Regions from separate parts of the Zoogloea sp. JDB1 genome, predicted to be linked through region 1. Evidence: riboswitches for the same ligand, from Rfam matches in the RefSeq annotation. Region 1 holds a riboswitch; each other region holds the start of a gene.
The links. A riboswitch is a leader RNA that binds a small molecule or an ion and turns the genes downstream of it on or off. The one in region 1 is predicted to bind cobalamin.

Region 1 (4,004 bases):
GCCGTGGTCATGACCGCAGCCGGCGTGGCCGGTGTGGGTATGGCTGTGGTCGTGCAGGTGTTCGGCCTCGGCCGCCTGGCGGTACTTGCAGCCGTCGCATTCGAGCAGGCCACCCTCCGGCAGTTCGGCGCCGGCCACGCGGGCGTCGAGCAGATCGAAGATGCCCTTGTCGAAACCGAAGTGGGTGCCCAGCGCGAAGGCAACCTGCGGGTACTGCTGGCGCAGGCGTTCCAGCTGGGCCTGGATGCGCTCGATCAACACGCCGGTGAACAGGTACACCGGCACCACGCAGATCTGAGTCATGCCCAGGCGAACCTGGCGCTGGACGATGGTCTCGAGGCGCGGCCAGGTGACGCCGGTGAAGGCCAGGTCCACCATCTCGTGGTCGTTGTCTTCGAAGAGCCAGCGCGCCATGCGGGCCAGTTCGCCGTTGGCGCCGGCGTCCGACGAACCGCGGCCGAGCAGGACCACGCCGGTGGTCTGCGGGTCGGGCATCGCCAGGGATTTCATCAGGCGGTCGAGTTGGCCCTGCAGCACGGCGAGGATCTCGCGGCCCATGCCCAGGTGGCGGGTGCAGCCGAAGTCCACGCCGGTGTGGCGGGCGCGGGCCTCCTCGATGGCGGCCGGCAGCTCCATCTTCACGTGGCCGGCGGCGTTGAGGATGAAGGGCAGCACCACGACGCGGCGGCTGTCGCGGGCGGCGCGGTCGAGGCCTTCGGCGAGCAGCACGTCGGCGTGCTCGATGAAGCACACCTCGATGCGCCAGGCCGGGTGGCGTTCGCGCCACTGGGCGGCGAAATGCAGGATTTCCTTGTTGCCGTCCCGGTTGCGGGAGCCGTGGCCGACGAGGAGCAGGGTGGTGTCGTTCATGCGGAAGTCTCTTCAGAAGCGGCCGAAGCCTTGCGGAAGCGGTGGCCGAAGGCGGGGTCGTAGAGCTTGGAGCGGGCCAGGGTCGGCCAGTCGGCGGCGCCCAGCGTGGGGCTGGCGATGATCATCGCCTGGCTGGCGATCTTCTCGGCCTGGCAGCGTTTCTTGATGTCGGCGAGGGTGCCGCGGACGATCTTTTCCTCGCCCGGCCAGCTGGCCTTCTGCACCACCAGGATCGGCGCGTCCTCGGCCCAGCCGGCGGCGCGCAGCGCGCGCTGCACCTCATGCAGCAGGGTGATCGACAGGAAAATGCACAGGGTCGTCCTGTGGGCGGCCAGGGCTTCCAGTTCCTCGCCCGCCGGCATCGGCGTACGCCCGGCGACGCGGGTCAGGATCACCGTCTGCGTCACTTCCGGCAACGTGAGGGTTTCGCCGGCCGCCGCCGCCGAGGCGAAGGCCGACGAGACGCCCGGGACCACCGACCATTCGATACCGGCGGCGGTGAGCGGGCGGGTCATCTCCACCAGCGCTCCGTACAGGCCGGGGTCGCCGGTCTGCAGGCGCACCACGGTGGCGTGGCGGGCGGTCTGGTCGAGGAGCCAGGCGCTCATCTCTTCCAGCGTCATGTCCTTGGAGTCGCGGATCTCGCAGCCGGGCGGCGCGAACAGCGTCGCCGCCTGATCGACCAGCGAGCCGGCGAAGAGGATCGCGCCGGCTTCTTCGAGCAGGCGGCGGCCCTTCACGGTGAGCAGCTCCGGGTCGCCCGGACCGGCGCCCACGAACCAGACCTTGCCGGCCATCAGGCAGCCTTCGCGGCGAAGCAGAAGCGCACCACCGGGTTGTCCTGGCGGCGGCCGATGGCCTGCAGGGCCAGCAGCGTGAAGATCGGCTCGACCATCACGATGGCGGCGTAGGACGAAGCGAAGGCGAGCCAGGCGGAGAAGGGCGTGGCGACTTCACCGATGGCGAGCCAGAAGCCGACCATCAGCGTCACGCCGCTGTAGAAGGCGGCGTCGAGCTTGAGGATGCTGCGTACATCCAGCTTGGCGAGGCGCTGGCCGAAGGTGGCATGCACGACCATCAGCGGCACGGCGAGGGACAGGGTATTGACGCCCAGGTGCACCAGGTCGGTCGGCTCGAAGATCAGCCCTTGGGCCAGCAGGCCAATGGCGAAGCCGAACAAGGCCGGTACGAAGCCGAGGGACAGGTAGATCGGCATGGCGCCGAGGAAGTGCAGCTCGGACGGGCCAACCTTCAGGTGGAAGGCCTGCATGAACAGCGTGAAGAAGACGCCGGCGATGAGCGTGCGGACGATCAGCTGCGGTTGCTTGAGGAGGTGGACGGACTGGCTGCCGAGCAGCGCCACGGCGGCGGCGTTGGCGGCGACGATCTTGGCACTGGCGACGTACCCCGGTTCGATGTGCATGTTTGCTTTCCTTCGTGTCGATTGAACGAAGTGCGGCAGGGCAACGGGGATGTGCAGAACAAACGCATACAGACCAGGCGGGTGCGGACCTGTGGCGGCGACGGTTCCGGGAAACAGCGGAGGGAACAGGACGGCAACGGGTCTGGGCAAGCCCATCGGTCGGATCTGCCCACACCCCGGGGCCGGTACCACACCCAATCGTCACAGGCCGGTCTTCTGGCTCGCCTTCATTCTCGTCTGCCAACCTTCCCGGGAAAAACCCAGTGGCGTAGAGCAGATTCGTCAGGCTTACAGCAGCGGGGGCTGCGCCGGAATGGTCGGGGAGAGCATGCTCCCGACGTCACCGGACTTCCCGTTTCACCTTTCCCGCAGACGCGGGGTCGGCACCCGTAACGGCGCGGAGTCTAACTGTATGTTCTTTACGCGCGCAAGCTTCCCTGGCGGCAGGCAGGGATCGATGCTGGGTTTTGCCCGTTTCGGGGATAGAATTTCCGGGACTGGGAATTTTTCACAGGGATTGGAGGGTAATCCCGCACCATTCCGGGATTGACCCAGCCCGCAGGCAGCGGAATACTTGCATCTGTAATAACCCCGGTCCCTCCAGCGGATCAATATCCCGTGGTGTCTTGACTGCCGTGCAACCCGATCCCTTTTTCCCGCCCGGCCGCGGCATGGCCTCGTCTTCTCTTCCTGACGCTTGTTCTGACAGGGACCGGAGTCGATGCGAGGACACGAATGCCGACGCCCTGGATGCGGAGGCCGAGGCCCTGCTCGCCGACATCAATTCCTTTGACCTTGAGGCAGCGCGCAAACGCGTGCAGGAGATCGACTCCCGCTACACCGGCCTGCCCCGTTCGAGGGAGACCTATCACGAGGTCCCGGGCAACGACTTCCCGCCGGTGCGCCTGGCGGGCCAGGCAGCTGCCGTTCAAAAGGACGAGGAGCCGCTGCCTACGGTGCGGAGCGGCGGTCTGCTGGACCAGTTGCGCGGTGAGGTGGAGACCCGCCAGCGGGCCGTCGAAGATGCGTTCGAACGGGTCGACGCTGCCAAGACCAGCCTGGACCGGCGCTTGCGCGCGGCTTTCGAATATTTCCACGACCTGAGCACCCAGCTCAACTATCTCAAGCCCCAGGTGGCGCGCAATTACATTTTCCTGAATGCCGACGATGCGTTTCGCAACCTGGCTTGGCTGGAGGGTTTCGCAGATTTCCGTACTCAGGCCGAGAGCGATGGCGGCCGCATCGAGAGGGTGACCTTCGGCTACACGCTGAAGGGCGGCGGTGTGCGCATCATCGAGCGTGCCGGCCATGCGGTCGAACGCCTGCGCCAGATGCTGTTCGACCTCGGGTTGCGTTTCGAATGCGTCGAGCGGCGCAATCGCCAGCGTGAGCTGGAGCTCGGCACTTTCACGGTGAGCGACGAGATCAGCGTGCAGGTGGTGTGGCGGGCCGACTTCGAGAACCGCCAGGTAGTCATCGAGTCGCGCAACCTGGAGCGCTTCGGCTTTGCCTCCTGTCGCGTGCCGGCGGACGCCATCGGCCCTGAGCTGCTGGACGAGTTCGGTCGGCTCGTCCTCGGCAAGGAAAACAGCTTCCGTTCATTCGTCGTGCGCTGAGTCCGCCGAGGCGGTGAGGGGCAGGCGCACGGTGACGGCCAGCCCCGGCCGGTCGGCTGCACCCGGGCTGTCATCCTCCACGCGCAGGCGGGGCC
Region 2 (4,004 bases), 970 kb from region 1:
CAGCCTTGCGACCTCAAGGCTTTTCCAGCCAACTGTAGTTCAAACGTTCGTTTAATAATAAGGATGCTACTTCGAGCCGGCAAGTCTTTTTTGTGTGCCTGCACAGACAAGGGTGTCAGGGAAAGGATGGTGGGCCGCCCTTCTCAAAGGCGTTCGCCCGCTCCGCTGCAGGTCCCAGCTGCACAAAACATCACGCCGGGACCCAGGCTCAGTCAATCCGCAACGCCCCCAAACTGCGGCAACGGCGCCCGCAGGCCACCGAGCAGGAAGGACATCAGGCGCGGCAGCAGCCTGTCGAAGCGGTCCATCTCAGCCTCGTCCTCGATCTGCCAGTCCGTCACGACGCGCAACGCGTCGATGCCGGCGATCGCGAACGAGGTGGCGCCGAGCATGAAGTGGAAGCGCCAGACGATCTCGGCCTTGGGCACATCCGGCAGCGCCTTGAACAGCGCTTCCTTGTAGCGCTCGACGACGGTCCGGTATTCGCGGGCGAGAAAGGTATGGATGAACTCGGTGGGCTCGGTGAGGGTTCGCCCGAGCAGGCGCAGGAAAGTCATGCCGCCGCGGGCCTCGTTGTCGGCCAGGCGCAGCAGCGTCCCGAAAAAACCATCCACGATCTGCGACGGCTTCAACGGCTTGCCCGCCGATTCCCGCTCCAGCGCGTCGAGGATGCGCATGCGCTCATCGTTGAGCCAGTCGAGCCGCCGGCGGAAGACCTCCTGCATCAGGGACTCCTTGGAGCCGAAGTGGTAATTCACCGCTGCCAGGTTGACGCCTGCCCCGCTGGTGATCTGGCGCATCGACGTCCCTTCGTAGCCGTTCGCCATGAAGAGGCGCTCGGCCGCATCGAGAATTCGTTCGCGGGTGTCCGCATTGGGGGTTTCGACAGCTTTCGGTGCAGCCACTTCTGATACTCCGTCCTCGTACAGTCGTTTGAACATAAAGTGATCCTTACGTGGATGCAAGCACCGGAGTCAGCGCCACGAACAGCAAGCAGGTGTCCCCCCGCACATCCATCGGCCGTAACGCCTGCATCCCCATGGAGGATCAGGTGCGCTCACCCAGCGATACCCCCAGAACCAAGACCTACTATTGGTTGATCCATAAATCACCTCAATCACTAAATAGCCGATCAACGCATTGACATCCCCACCAGCCGCCGCCTACACTCCGCCCCGTCATTGGTTCCCCGCAAGGGGATGAAAAGGGAAGCCGGTGCGAGACCACGGTCTCAATGCCGGCACTGCCCCCGCAACTGTAATCGGCGAGTTTCGTGCCCCCACAGCCACTGGATGCGCTCCGGGAAGGCCGGCACGACACGCGGACCCGAGAGTCAGGAGACCTGCCATGGCCCAATCCTTTTTGCGCTTTTGGGGCGGGGTGTCCCTGAAACGAGGAGTCTTGCCGCCGTTGCGTAGTGGGCCGCCCTGCCGGATTCCCGCCATCGTGCAAAGGCAGCGCCCTCGGCTCTCCGCCCCCCGGACACGGAGAACCCGCTTTGCAGACCGCCATCCTGAAATCCCCGCCGAGCCACGCCGGCAGCCATGAATCCGCCGTCGCCGCGCTGCAGGTCATCCGCCGCAACGGGGCCGTCGTCGCCTTCAACGCCGACAAGATCGCCGTGGCCATGACCAAGGCCTTCCTCGCCGTGGAAGGCAACGCCAGCGCCGCCTCGTCCCGCGTCCGCGAGATCGTCGGCCGCCTCACCGACACCGTGCTGCGCGCCCTCACCCGCCGCCTGCCGGACGGCGGCACGGTGTCCATCGAGGACATCCAGGATCAGGTCGAACTGGCCCTGATGCGCTCCGGCGAGCACGACGTGGCCCGCGCCTATGTGCTGTACCGGGAGCGCCGGTCGGCGGAACGGGCCTCCGTGCCGGTCGACGCCGCCACCGCGACTGTCCTCCACGTGCTGGACGGCGAGCGCCGCATCCCCCTCGACACCGCCCGCCTGCTGGCCAACTGCCGGGCAGCCTGCGCCGGCCTGGGCGATGGCGTCAGCCCCCAGACCATCCTCGATCACGCCCTCCGCAACCTCTACGACGGGGTGCCCCTCGCCGACGTGGACCAGGCCCTGATCCTCTCCGCCCGCGGGCTGATCGAGCGCGAACCCGGCTACAACCAGGCCACCGCGCGCCTGCTGCTGGTCAGCCTGGCGCGGGAGGTGCTGGGCCACGGCGTGCAACTGGATGCGTTGGCCGGGCTGTACGCCGAGCAGCTGCCGGAATTCGTCGGCCGCGGGATCGCCGCCGGGCTGCTCGACCCGCGCCTGGCCGACTTCGACCTGGCCCGCCTCACCGCCGCCCTGCGCCCAGAACGCGACCTGCAGTTCGGCTACCTGGGCCTGCAGACCCTCTACGACCGCTATTTCCTGCACGAGGACGGCCGCCGCATCGAGCTGCCGCAAATCTTCTTCATGCGCGTCGCGATGGGCCTCGCCCTCAATGAGATCGACCGGGAGGCCCGTGCCATCGAGTTCTACGGGCTGATCTCGAGCTTCGACTTCATGTGCTCGACGCCGACCCTGTTCAACAGCGGCACGCGCCACTCCCAGCTGTCCTCCTGCTACCTCACCACGGTCTCGGACGATCTGGAGGGCATCTACCAGGCCGTCAAGGAGAACGCGCTGCTGCAGAAATACGCCGGCGGCCTCGGCAACGACTGGACTCCTGTGCGCGCCCTCGGCAGCCGCATCAAAGGCACCAACGGCCACAGCCAGGGCGTCATTCCCTTCCTCAAGGTGGTCAACGACACCGCCGTCGCCGTAAACCAGGGCGGCAAGCGCAAGGGCGCGGTGTGCGCCTACCTGGAGACCTGGCACCTGGACATCGAGGAGTTCCTCGACCTGCGCAAGAACACCGGCGACGAGCGGCGGCGCACCCACGACATGAACACCGCCAACTGGGTCCCCGACCTGTTCATGCAGCGCGTCATGGACAACGCCGAGTGGACCCTGTTCTCCCCGTCTGACGTGCCCGACCTGCACGAGCGCTACGGCAAGGACTTCGAAGCCGCCTACGTCGCCTACGAGGCCCGTGCCGACGCCGGCGAGCTGCGCCTCTTCAAGCGCCTGCCGGCCGTCCAGCTGTGGCGCAAGATGCTCACCATGCTGTTCGAGACCGGCCACCCGTGGATCACCTTCAAGGACGCCTGCAACCTGCGCTCGCCGCAACAACACGTGGGCGTCGTACACAGCTCCAACCTGTGCACCGAGATCACCCTCAACACGTCCGACAGCGAAACCGCGGTGTGCAACCTCGGCTCCGTCAATCTGCCCGCCCACCTGAAGAACGGCCAGCTCGACACCGACAAGCTGGCCCGCACCATCGGCACCGCGCTGCGCATGCTCGACAACGTGGTGGACATCAACTTCTACGCCACCCCCAAGGCCCGCCGCGCCAACCTGCAGCACCGGCCGGTGGGGCTCGGCATCATGGGCTTTGCCGACTGTCTGTACGCCCTCGGCCTGCCTTACGCCTCCGCCGAAGCGGTGGAGTTCGCCGACCGCAGCATGGAGGCCGTGTGCTACCAGGCCTACTGGGCCTCCACCGAACTGGCCCGCGAACGGGGCCGCTACGCCAGCTTCGACGGCAGCCTGTGGGACAAGGGCATCCTGCCGCTGGACAGCCTCGACCTGCTCGCCGAAGCCCGTGCCGGCCACCTGGAAGTGAACCGGGACAGCCGCCTGGACTGGACCGCCCTGCGCGAGCGCATCGCCCGCCACGGCATGCGCAACTCCAACTGCGTCGCCATCGCCCCGACCGCCACCATCTCCAACATCGTCGGCGTGTCGGCCAGCATCGAGCCGACCTACCAGAACCTCTACGTCAAATCCAACCTGTCCGGCGAATTCACCGTCGTCAACGAAGCGCTGGTGCGCGACCTCAAGGCCCTCGACCTGTGGGACGAAGTGATGGTCGCCGACCTCAAGTACTTCGACGGCTCGCTGGCCCGTATAGACCGGGTGCCGGACGAACTCAAGGCCCGCTACGCCACCGCCTTCG
Region 3 (4,004 bases), 1.1 Mb from region 1:
CTCCAGGACAATTTCCGCAGCCTCGCGGAAGGTGCAAGGTCGGTCGCCGATGCAAGCCGTGAAATGGCAGTTGCATCCGATCAGGTCGCAAATGCGGCAGGCACCCAGAGCGAAGCCTCCTCCGCCATCGCCGCAACCGTCGAGGAAATGACGGTCAGCGTCAATCACGTAGGCGACCGCGCCAACGAGGCCCACTCCCTGGCCGATCAATCCGGCAACATGGCCAAGACCGGCTCAACGACCATCGATAGAACCATCGGTGATATCCGCAGCATTTCCGCCTCGGTCAGTGCCGCAGCGACTTCTCTGCGCGAACTGGGCTCACAGGGAGAACGGGTTGGCTCGGTCGTGCAGGTCATCAAGGACGTCGCCGACCAGACCAACCTGCTGGCCCTGAATGCGGCAATCGAAGCAGCCCGGGCAGGCGAACAGGGGCGCGGCTTCGCGGTGGTGGCTGACGAAGTGCGCAAACTGGCCGAACGTACGTCCAGTTCGACGCAGGAGATCTCCTCCACCATCGAGGCCATGCGCCGACACTCCGAACAGGCCGCACGAGAAATGGAAGCAGCGGAAACGCTCGTGGTGCAGAGCGTTTCCCGCGCCGACGACGCGGACAAGGCGATCAAGGAAATCGGTACGGCGGCCAGCGACACCGCCCACGTCGTATCCGAGATTTCGGACGCAATCCGCGAGCAAGGTGCAGCCAGCAACAACATCGCCGTGCAGATCGAGCGCATCGCACAGATGGCCGAAGAGGCCGCTGCCGCAGCGGAGCAATCGTCCGTCACAGCCCGCAGCCTGGACGAACAGGCCCAACGTCAGATCGCCACACTACAGCTGTACAAGGTCTGAAATCCTGGCGGATTGGACACCATCCGGGCACGACATCAACCTGATCGCCCGGGCGCCTTGGCCCAAACCATACAAATCTCATATCGACAGAGTTTTTCAACAAGGCATAGAATGCGCGGCTTCGTTGAATTCACTTCGAATTTCAGCGATCCCATGCAGCAGGTGCCCGGAATGCCATGGCATTCCGGGTTAAACGGGAACAAGGTGCGTAGTTTTTCTGCAAAGCCTTGGCTGCCCCCGCAACGGTAAGCAAGTTCAGGTACATCCCGGTCGTCCTCCCCGATGGCCAGCCACTGATCTCCTACGTGACGTCGAACACGGCGTGCGCGAAGAGTTTGGGAAGGCGATGCACTCGACATCGGTCCGATGTCACTTGCGAGCCCGGAGACCGGCCTGTTGCTCGATGTCCCTGGATCAGACCGGGGGCGCTTGCAACAGACCGTCTGCGGGGTGCAGAGGGCGGCAAAAGCACACTGCCTCTGGCACTGCCTGTCGTCTTCGCTGTGCGGACGGTCCACCAGGACGTTCGACCTCATGCCAGACGCGCAACGCAAGTTCCACCCTCCCTCGCCCCGCAGCTTCTCCCGTCGCGCCGCCATCTTCATGATGAAGCAGCGCATGCGGCCCCTGATGCTGGCCGTCCTTTCCACGTGCTCCTTCCCTGCTTTCGCAGCCGGTATTCCCACGCTGCAGGAAGTCACCGTCAACAGCAGTAGCAGGGATTTGATAGGAGTAGCCGATTCCGCGAGCGAAGGCACCGTCACCGCGAAGCAACTGGCGAACCGGCCGCTGCTTCGCCCTGCCGAAGTGATGGAGGTCGTGCCAGGCATGATCGTCACCCAGCACTCCGGCGACGGGAAGGCCAACCAGTACTTCCTGCGCGGCTTCAACCTCGACCACGGCAGCGACTTCTCGACCCACGTCATGGGCATGCCCATCAACATGGTCAGCCACGCGCACGGCCAGGGCTACATGGATCTCAATTTCCTGATTCCCGAGCTGGTCAGTACCGTGAAGTACAAAAAGGGCGTCTACGGCGCGGAGGACGGTGATTTCGCCACCAGCGGCAGTGCCCGCATCGACTACCAGCGGAAGCTGGCTGCCCCCTTCATCGACCTGACCGTCGGCCAGCACAACTACAGCCGCCTGCTCACTGCGGGCAGCACGGAGTTCAACGGCTTCAACCTGCTGGCGGGGATCGAGGTGGCCGGAAACGATGGCCCCTGGGATCAACCGGAAAACCTCGAGAAACAGAACGCCGTCTTCCGGCTGTCGTCGGGAACCGCCGCCAACGGCTTCGCCCTGACGGCCATGCTCTACAAGGCCGACTGGACCGCATCCGAACACGTGCCCGCGAGAGCCATCGCCAGTGGCGAAATCGGCCGCTACGGCACCCTGCTTCCCAACGACGGCGGACACACGCATCGCTACAGCCTGTCCGGCGAATGGGCGCTCACCGGCGAGAACAGCGCCACCCGTGCCAACGCCTACGTGATCGATTACGGGCTGAATCTGTTCTCCGCGCCCTCCGGCTATATCAGCGGCCTCGCCGGCGACCAGCATGAACAAGCTGACCAGCGCGTCGTCTGGGGGGGCGATCTCCGCCGCACCTGGTTCCTCAGCCCCGCGCTGCGGGATACCGAGCTCACCGCCGGCGTCCAGCTGCGCCAGGACCGCATCAGCAAGGTCGGCCTCTACAACACGGTCAATCGCCAGCGCACCGACACCGTTCGCGAAGACAGGATCACTGAAACAGCGTCGGGCGTCTTCATTGACGCCAGGACGCAATGGCTACCCTGGTTCCGCACCAACATTGGCGCCCGCTACGACGCTATCCGTGCCGAATCCACCGCACTGGGCGGTGCCAACAACATGACGAACGGCGGCGACGCCTCCGCCAGCCAGGCCAGCCCGAAACTGGGCGCGGTCTTTGGGCCCTTCAATCTGGTGGGTCCAACCGAGTTCTACGCCAACTGGGGGCACGGATTTCATAGCAACGATGCGCGTGGAGCCACCGCCAGGGTGAATCCCCAGGACGGCAGCGCTATCGACGCAGTTCCCCTGATCGTCAAGGCGAAAGGCAGCGAGCTCGGCGTGCGCATGGTGCCGCTGCCCGGCTGGAACAGCAGCCTGTCGGTGTGGCAGATGGACCTGGCGTCGGAACTCGTCTTCATCGGCGACGAAGGGGTCACCGAGCCCAAGGGCGCATCGAAGCGCAGCGGTATCGAATGGTCCAACTACTTCACCCCGTTCTCCGGCGTCATTGTCGATGCCGATCTGGCGCTTTCCAGGGCCCGGTTCAGGAACGAAACCAATGGCGGACGGCGTGTCCCCAACGCCATTCCGTTGGCCGCCTCGCTCGGCGTGACCTACGACGATGGCGGCACCTGGTTCGGTGGGGTCCGCATGCGCTATCTGGGCTCCTATGATCTGGAAGAAACCGGCGCCGAGAAGTCCGAGGCCTTCTGGATGACCAACCTCAAGTTCGGCTACCGCTTCAACAAGCAATGGCAGGCAACGCTCGATGTGTTGAACCTTCTCAACAAGAAGGCCAATGACATCGAATACTGGGGCGGCGCATGCACGCGCAGCGAAGCGCTCGCCGGCACCGGCGGTTGCGGTACCGGATCGGCTATCGACGGACGCCTGGTACACCCTCTGGAGCCGCGTACGGTTCGACTCGGCGTGCGCATCAGCTTCTGATTCGTGACGCCAGAAGGGCCCGAAACAAGGCGCTGGGCCCTTCCCCTCTGAAATCAAAGCCTTCGCACACGTCCAATCGCCCCTCAGGCGGCTGCGCGCAAGGTTCTGGCGGCTGCCACCATGTGGGTCAGCGCCGGAATCACTTCGGCCCACTGGCGGGTCTTCAGGCCGCAATCCGGATTCACCCACAGCCGTTCCGCCGGAATGCACTCGGCGGCTTTCTTCATCAATTCGACGATATGCGCCTCGGTCGGGATGTTCGGCGAATGGATGTCGTAGACGCCGGGGCCGATCTCGTTCGGGTACTGGAAATCGTCGAAGGCGTCGAGCAGCTCCATGTCCGAGCGGGAGGTCTCGATGGTGATCACGTCGGCGTCCATGTCGGCGATGGACGCGATGATGTCGTTGAATTCCGAGTAGCACATGTGGGTGTGGATCTGCGTTTCGTC
Region 4 (4,004 bases), 1.7 Mb from region 1:
GCCGTGCAGCAAGCAGCGGCCGCTATGTGGCGGGACATCGCCGAACTGTGACCTATTACCACCCGCCCTTCAGGTCCCCTTGAGGACCAGCGGCAGGCCCGCGGCGACGAAAATCACCCGCCCGCACAGGGCCGCCACGGCCTGATTGAGACGCCCGGCCTCGTCGCGGAACAGGCGGCCCAGCGGACTCTCCGGCACCAGGCCGAGACCCACCTCATTGGCGACGAAGATCACTTTCCCCGGCAACTGCGGAATCAGCTCGAGCAACGCCGCACGCTCGCGGGCGAAGGCCGGCAGCAGCTCGGCACCGGCGGCCGACGGCAGGTTCTCGGCCCCGTCGAGCAGGTTGGCCAGCCACAGGGTCAGGCAATCGACAACCACACAGCGCTCCGGCGCTGTCGTCGCCTGCAGTGCCGCCGCCAACGCGCGGGGCGCTTCGACGACATTCCAGCCGGCCGGCCGGTCGGCCTGGTGGCGTGCGATGCGCACACACATTTCCTCGTCCAGCGCCTCGGCGGTAACGATCACATGCACGGCCAGGCCGCTGGCGGCGGCAGCCTGCTCGGCATGGCGGCTCTTGCCGGAACGGGCACCGCCCAGGATCAATTCGGATGACATAAGAGGCTCCAGCGGATTGACGCTCACGTCAACCCAATTCGGGAAGTGACTGATTTTGGTGCTATTATCGCCGCCGTTGTCGCCACAGGGCCGAATCGGTCCGGCGATACGCGTGCTCCAGGTGCTCCAGCGGCCGTCCAGGTCAGGAGTTAAACGGGAAACAGGTGCGCGTGCTTCCAAGGAAGCCGCAAGGCCTGTGCTGCCCCCGCAACGGTAAGCAAGCGCAAGGCGCATCACATAGCCACTGGGCCCGTCGGGTCTGGGAAGGCGATGCGTCCTGTCCGGTCGGCATTGTGCCGCACCGGCTCGGCTTGCGAGCCCGGATACCGGCCTCGATCACACAACAGCGGAAGTGCCACGGGGTGGTGGCAACGCGCGCGGCCGTGATCCTGTCCGGCCTTCTGCGGTACCTCCCCTGCGCTTCCACACGCAATCCACCCGAGTCGGCGGGGACGCCACCGGGTCCGGGAGAACCTGACAGATGATCATCCGACTTTCCACAGCTGCCCTGGCGGTCGCCTCCGCCTTCCCCGCCATCGCTCTGGCTGCCCCCGCCGAACAACCCACGGTTGTCGTTACCGCGACCCGTCAGGCCCAGCGTGCCGACGAGTCCCTCGCCGACGTGACCGTCATCGAGCGCGAGCAGATCGAACGCGCCGGCTCGACCTTCTCGCTGCCGGAACTGCTGGCCCGCCAGCCCGGCATCCAGATGGCTTCCAGCGGCGGCCCCGGCAAGGCCACCGACATCTTCATTCGCGGCGCCAGCCCGCGCCAGACCCTGCTGGTCGTGGACGGCATGCGCCTCGGCTCCGCCACTCTCGGCTCGCCGAGCTGGCAGGACATCCCGCTGTCGCAGATCGAACGCATCGAAATCGTCCGCGGCCCGGCTTCCGCACTGTACGGCGCCGACGCGATCGGCGGCGTGATCCAGATCTTCACGCGCAAGGGCGAAGGCGCGCCGAAGGTGGACGCCTTCGTCGGCGTCGGCAGCTACGGCACCCGCGAAACCTCTGCCGGCGTGTCCGGCGGCACCGACAAGCTGTCCTACTCGGTGCGCGGTGGCTACGCCGAGAGCGACGGCTACAGCGCCATCTACAGCAAGACCAAGCAGCCCTACTACTACAACCCGGACAAGGATCCGTACCGCAACAGCAACCTGTCGGCCAAGCTGAGCTACCGCGTGGCAGATGGCCATGAAGTCGGCGGCTCAATCCTCTACGCCACCAGCCGTAACCACTATGACTCGGGCCTCGGCTTCGACAACTTCAACGACGACGTGCAGAACGTCTGGAACCTGTACAGCCGCAACCGCCTCAGCGACGTCTGGACCAGCACCGTTCGCTTCGGCCAGTCCGTCGACGATTCGAAGGACTTCGCGTCCTACGCCCCCAGTGGCGCGTCGATCAAGACCACCCAGCAGCAATTCATGTGGCAGAACGACATCCGCCTGCCGATCGGTACCCTGCTCGCCGCCTACGAGAACCTGCACCAGAAGGCCGTCAACCAGGACACCTTCGACGTCGGCCGCTCGATCAACTCGGCCCTGCTCGGGTGGACCGCCGGCTTCGGCCCGCACAAGGTCCAGCTCAACGCCCGCCACGACGACAACAGCCAGTTCGGCGGCAAGACCACCGGCTACGCCGGCTACGGCTACCAGATCCTGCCGACGCTGCGTGTGCAGGGCAGCATCGGCAACGCCTTCCGTGCGCCGACCTTCAACGAGCTGTACTACCCCGGCTACGGCAACGTGAATCTGAAGCCGGAAAGCGCCTACAACAAGGAAGTCGGCCTGCTGTGGGAACAGCACGGGCAGAGCGTCAGCGCCACCTACTTCCGCAATCGCATCACCAACCTGATCATCAACGACCAGAACTTCATCCCGCAGAACGTCGGCAGCGCCCGCCTCGAAGGCATCAGCCTGGGCTACGGCGGCCAGCTCGCCGGCTTCGACATCGTCGCCAACATCGACTTCCTCGATCCGAAGGACCTCGACACCGGCAAACGCCTGCAGCGCCGCGCCAACAAGACCGGCAACCTAGCGATCAGCCGCAGCTTCGCGGCCCTCACCGTGGGCGCCGAATGGCAAGGCTCCGGCGGCCGCTACGACCGCACCAGCGAGGTCAACCCGATGGGCGGCTACGGGCTGGTGAACGCCTTCGCCAAGTACGCGCTGAGCAAGGAGCTGGGCCTCGAGGCACGGGCCAACAACATCCTCGACAAGCAGTACGAAACCGCCTGGGGCTTCAAGACGGCCGGCGCCAACGTCTTCTTCGGCGTACGCTACGCACCGAAATAAGCCCCATGCACGGAGGGACCATGGCCGACGGGCACGCCGCCGCCCGACATCAACCGGTGAGCATGCGCAACATGCGCATGCGCGCCCGGCTGGTCATCGCCGGCCTGATGGCGACGGCGCTGGCGGCCTTCGCCTGGTCCCTGTCGGCCGGCGCCATGCCGGTGTCCGGGCACGATCTGCTGGCAGCGCTGGGCAGCGGTGAAGGCAGCATGGAGGCGGACATCGTCCGCCAACTGCGCCTGCCCCGTGCCATCGCCGCCTTCGCCTGCGGCGGCCTGCTGGCGCTGGCCGGTGCGCTGATGCAGGTGCTGCTGCGCAACCCGTTGGCCGACCCCTACGTGCTGGGCATTTCCGGTGGGGCGGCGGTTGGCGCCCTGGGCACGATCCTGGCCGGAGCGACGGCCGGATGGATCGACACCGGCGCCTTCATCGGCGCCCTCGGCGCCACGCTGCTGGTCTTCGGCCTCGCCCACGGCGACGGTTCGTGGACGCAGACCCGCCTGCTGCTCACCGGAGTCATCGTCGCTTCCGGCTGCGGCGCGGCAGTGGCGCTGATGCTGAGCCTGGCCCCCGAAGGCCGGGTCAAGGGCATGCTGTTCTGGTTGATGGGCGATGCCAGCAGCGCCAGCCGGCCATGGCCGGCACTGGCCCTGCTGGTCCTCGGCCTGCTGGCCGCCCTGCCCTTCGCCCGCGAACTCAACCTGCTGGCCCGCGGCGAGATCACCGCCCGCGCCCTCGGCGTGCGCGTCGGCCGCCTGCGCATGCTGGTCTACGGTCTCGGCGCACTGCTCACCGCAGTGGCGGTGACCACCGTCGGCTCGGTGGGCTTCGTCGGCCTGATCGTGCCGCATCTGGTTCGCCTGGCCATCGGCAACGACCAGCGTCTGCTGCTTCCCGCTGCCACGCTGGCCGGCGGCGTGCTGCTGTGTGCTGCCGACACCGCCGCGCGCACGGTGGTCGCACCGATCCAGCTGCCTGTCGGCGTGCTGACCGCGCTGATCGGCGTGCCGGTCTTCCTGTTCCTGCTGGCAAGGCATCCACGATGAAGATGGATGTGCGCCCGCCAGTCCTCGCCACCGACCGCCTCACC

Region 2: another riboswitch for cobalamin. It lies ahead of AC1PPK_RS17760 (ribonucleoside-diphosphate reductase subunit alpha); the one in region 1 lies ahead of AC1PPK_RS22165 (energy-coupling factor ABC transporter permease).
Region 3: another riboswitch for cobalamin. It lies ahead of AC1PPK_RS17265 (TonB-dependent receptor); the one in region 1 lies ahead of AC1PPK_RS22165 (energy-coupling factor ABC transporter permease).
Region 4: another riboswitch for cobalamin. It lies ahead of AC1PPK_RS04150 (TonB-dependent receptor domain-containing protein); the one in region 1 lies ahead of AC1PPK_RS22165 (energy-coupling factor ABC transporter permease).

What each region holds. Positions count from the first base shown of each region.
Region 1 is NZ_CM161496.1:4,889,128-4,893,131, reverse strand. Features, by position in the region: gene AC1PPK_RS22175 (sirohydrochlorin chelatase) at 1-870, opposite strand, end outside; gene cobM (precorrin-4 C(11)-methyltransferase) at 867-1,667, opposite strand; gene AC1PPK_RS22165 (energy-coupling factor ABC transporter permease) at 1,667-2,293, opposite strand; cobalamin riboswitch at 2,483-2,699, opposite strand; gene AC1PPK_RS22160 (hypothetical protein) at 2,965-3,909, shown strand; gene AC1PPK_RS22155 (hypothetical protein) at 3,980-4,004, opposite strand, start outside.
Region 2 is NZ_CM161496.1:3,922,736-3,926,739, forward strand. Features, by position in the region: gene AC1PPK_RS17755 (TetR/AcrR family transcriptional regulator) at 213-941, opposite strand; cobalamin riboswitch at 1,165-1,364, shown strand; gene AC1PPK_RS17760 (ribonucleoside-diphosphate reductase subunit alpha) at 1,499-4,004, shown strand, end outside.
Region 3 is NZ_CM161496.1:3,812,391-3,816,394, forward strand. Features, by position in the region: gene AC1PPK_RS17260 (methyl-accepting chemotaxis protein) at 1-852, shown strand, start outside; cobalamin riboswitch at 996-1,263, shown strand; gene AC1PPK_RS17265 (TonB-dependent receptor) at 1,387-3,555, shown strand; gene metE (5-methyltetrahydropteroyltriglutamate--homocysteine S-methyltransferase) at 3,639-4,004, opposite strand, start outside.
Region 4 is NZ_CM161496.1:942,288-946,291, reverse strand. Features, by position in the region: gene cobU (bifunctional adenosylcobinamide kinase/adenosylcobinamide-phosphate guanylyltransferase) at 70-618, opposite strand; cobalamin riboswitch at 721-967, shown strand; gene AC1PPK_RS04150 (TonB-dependent receptor domain-containing protein) at 1,100-2,914, shown strand; gene AC1PPK_RS04145 (FecCD family ABC transporter permease) at 2,977-3,960, shown strand; gene AC1PPK_RS04140 (ABC transporter ATP-binding protein) at 3,957-4,004, shown strand, end outside.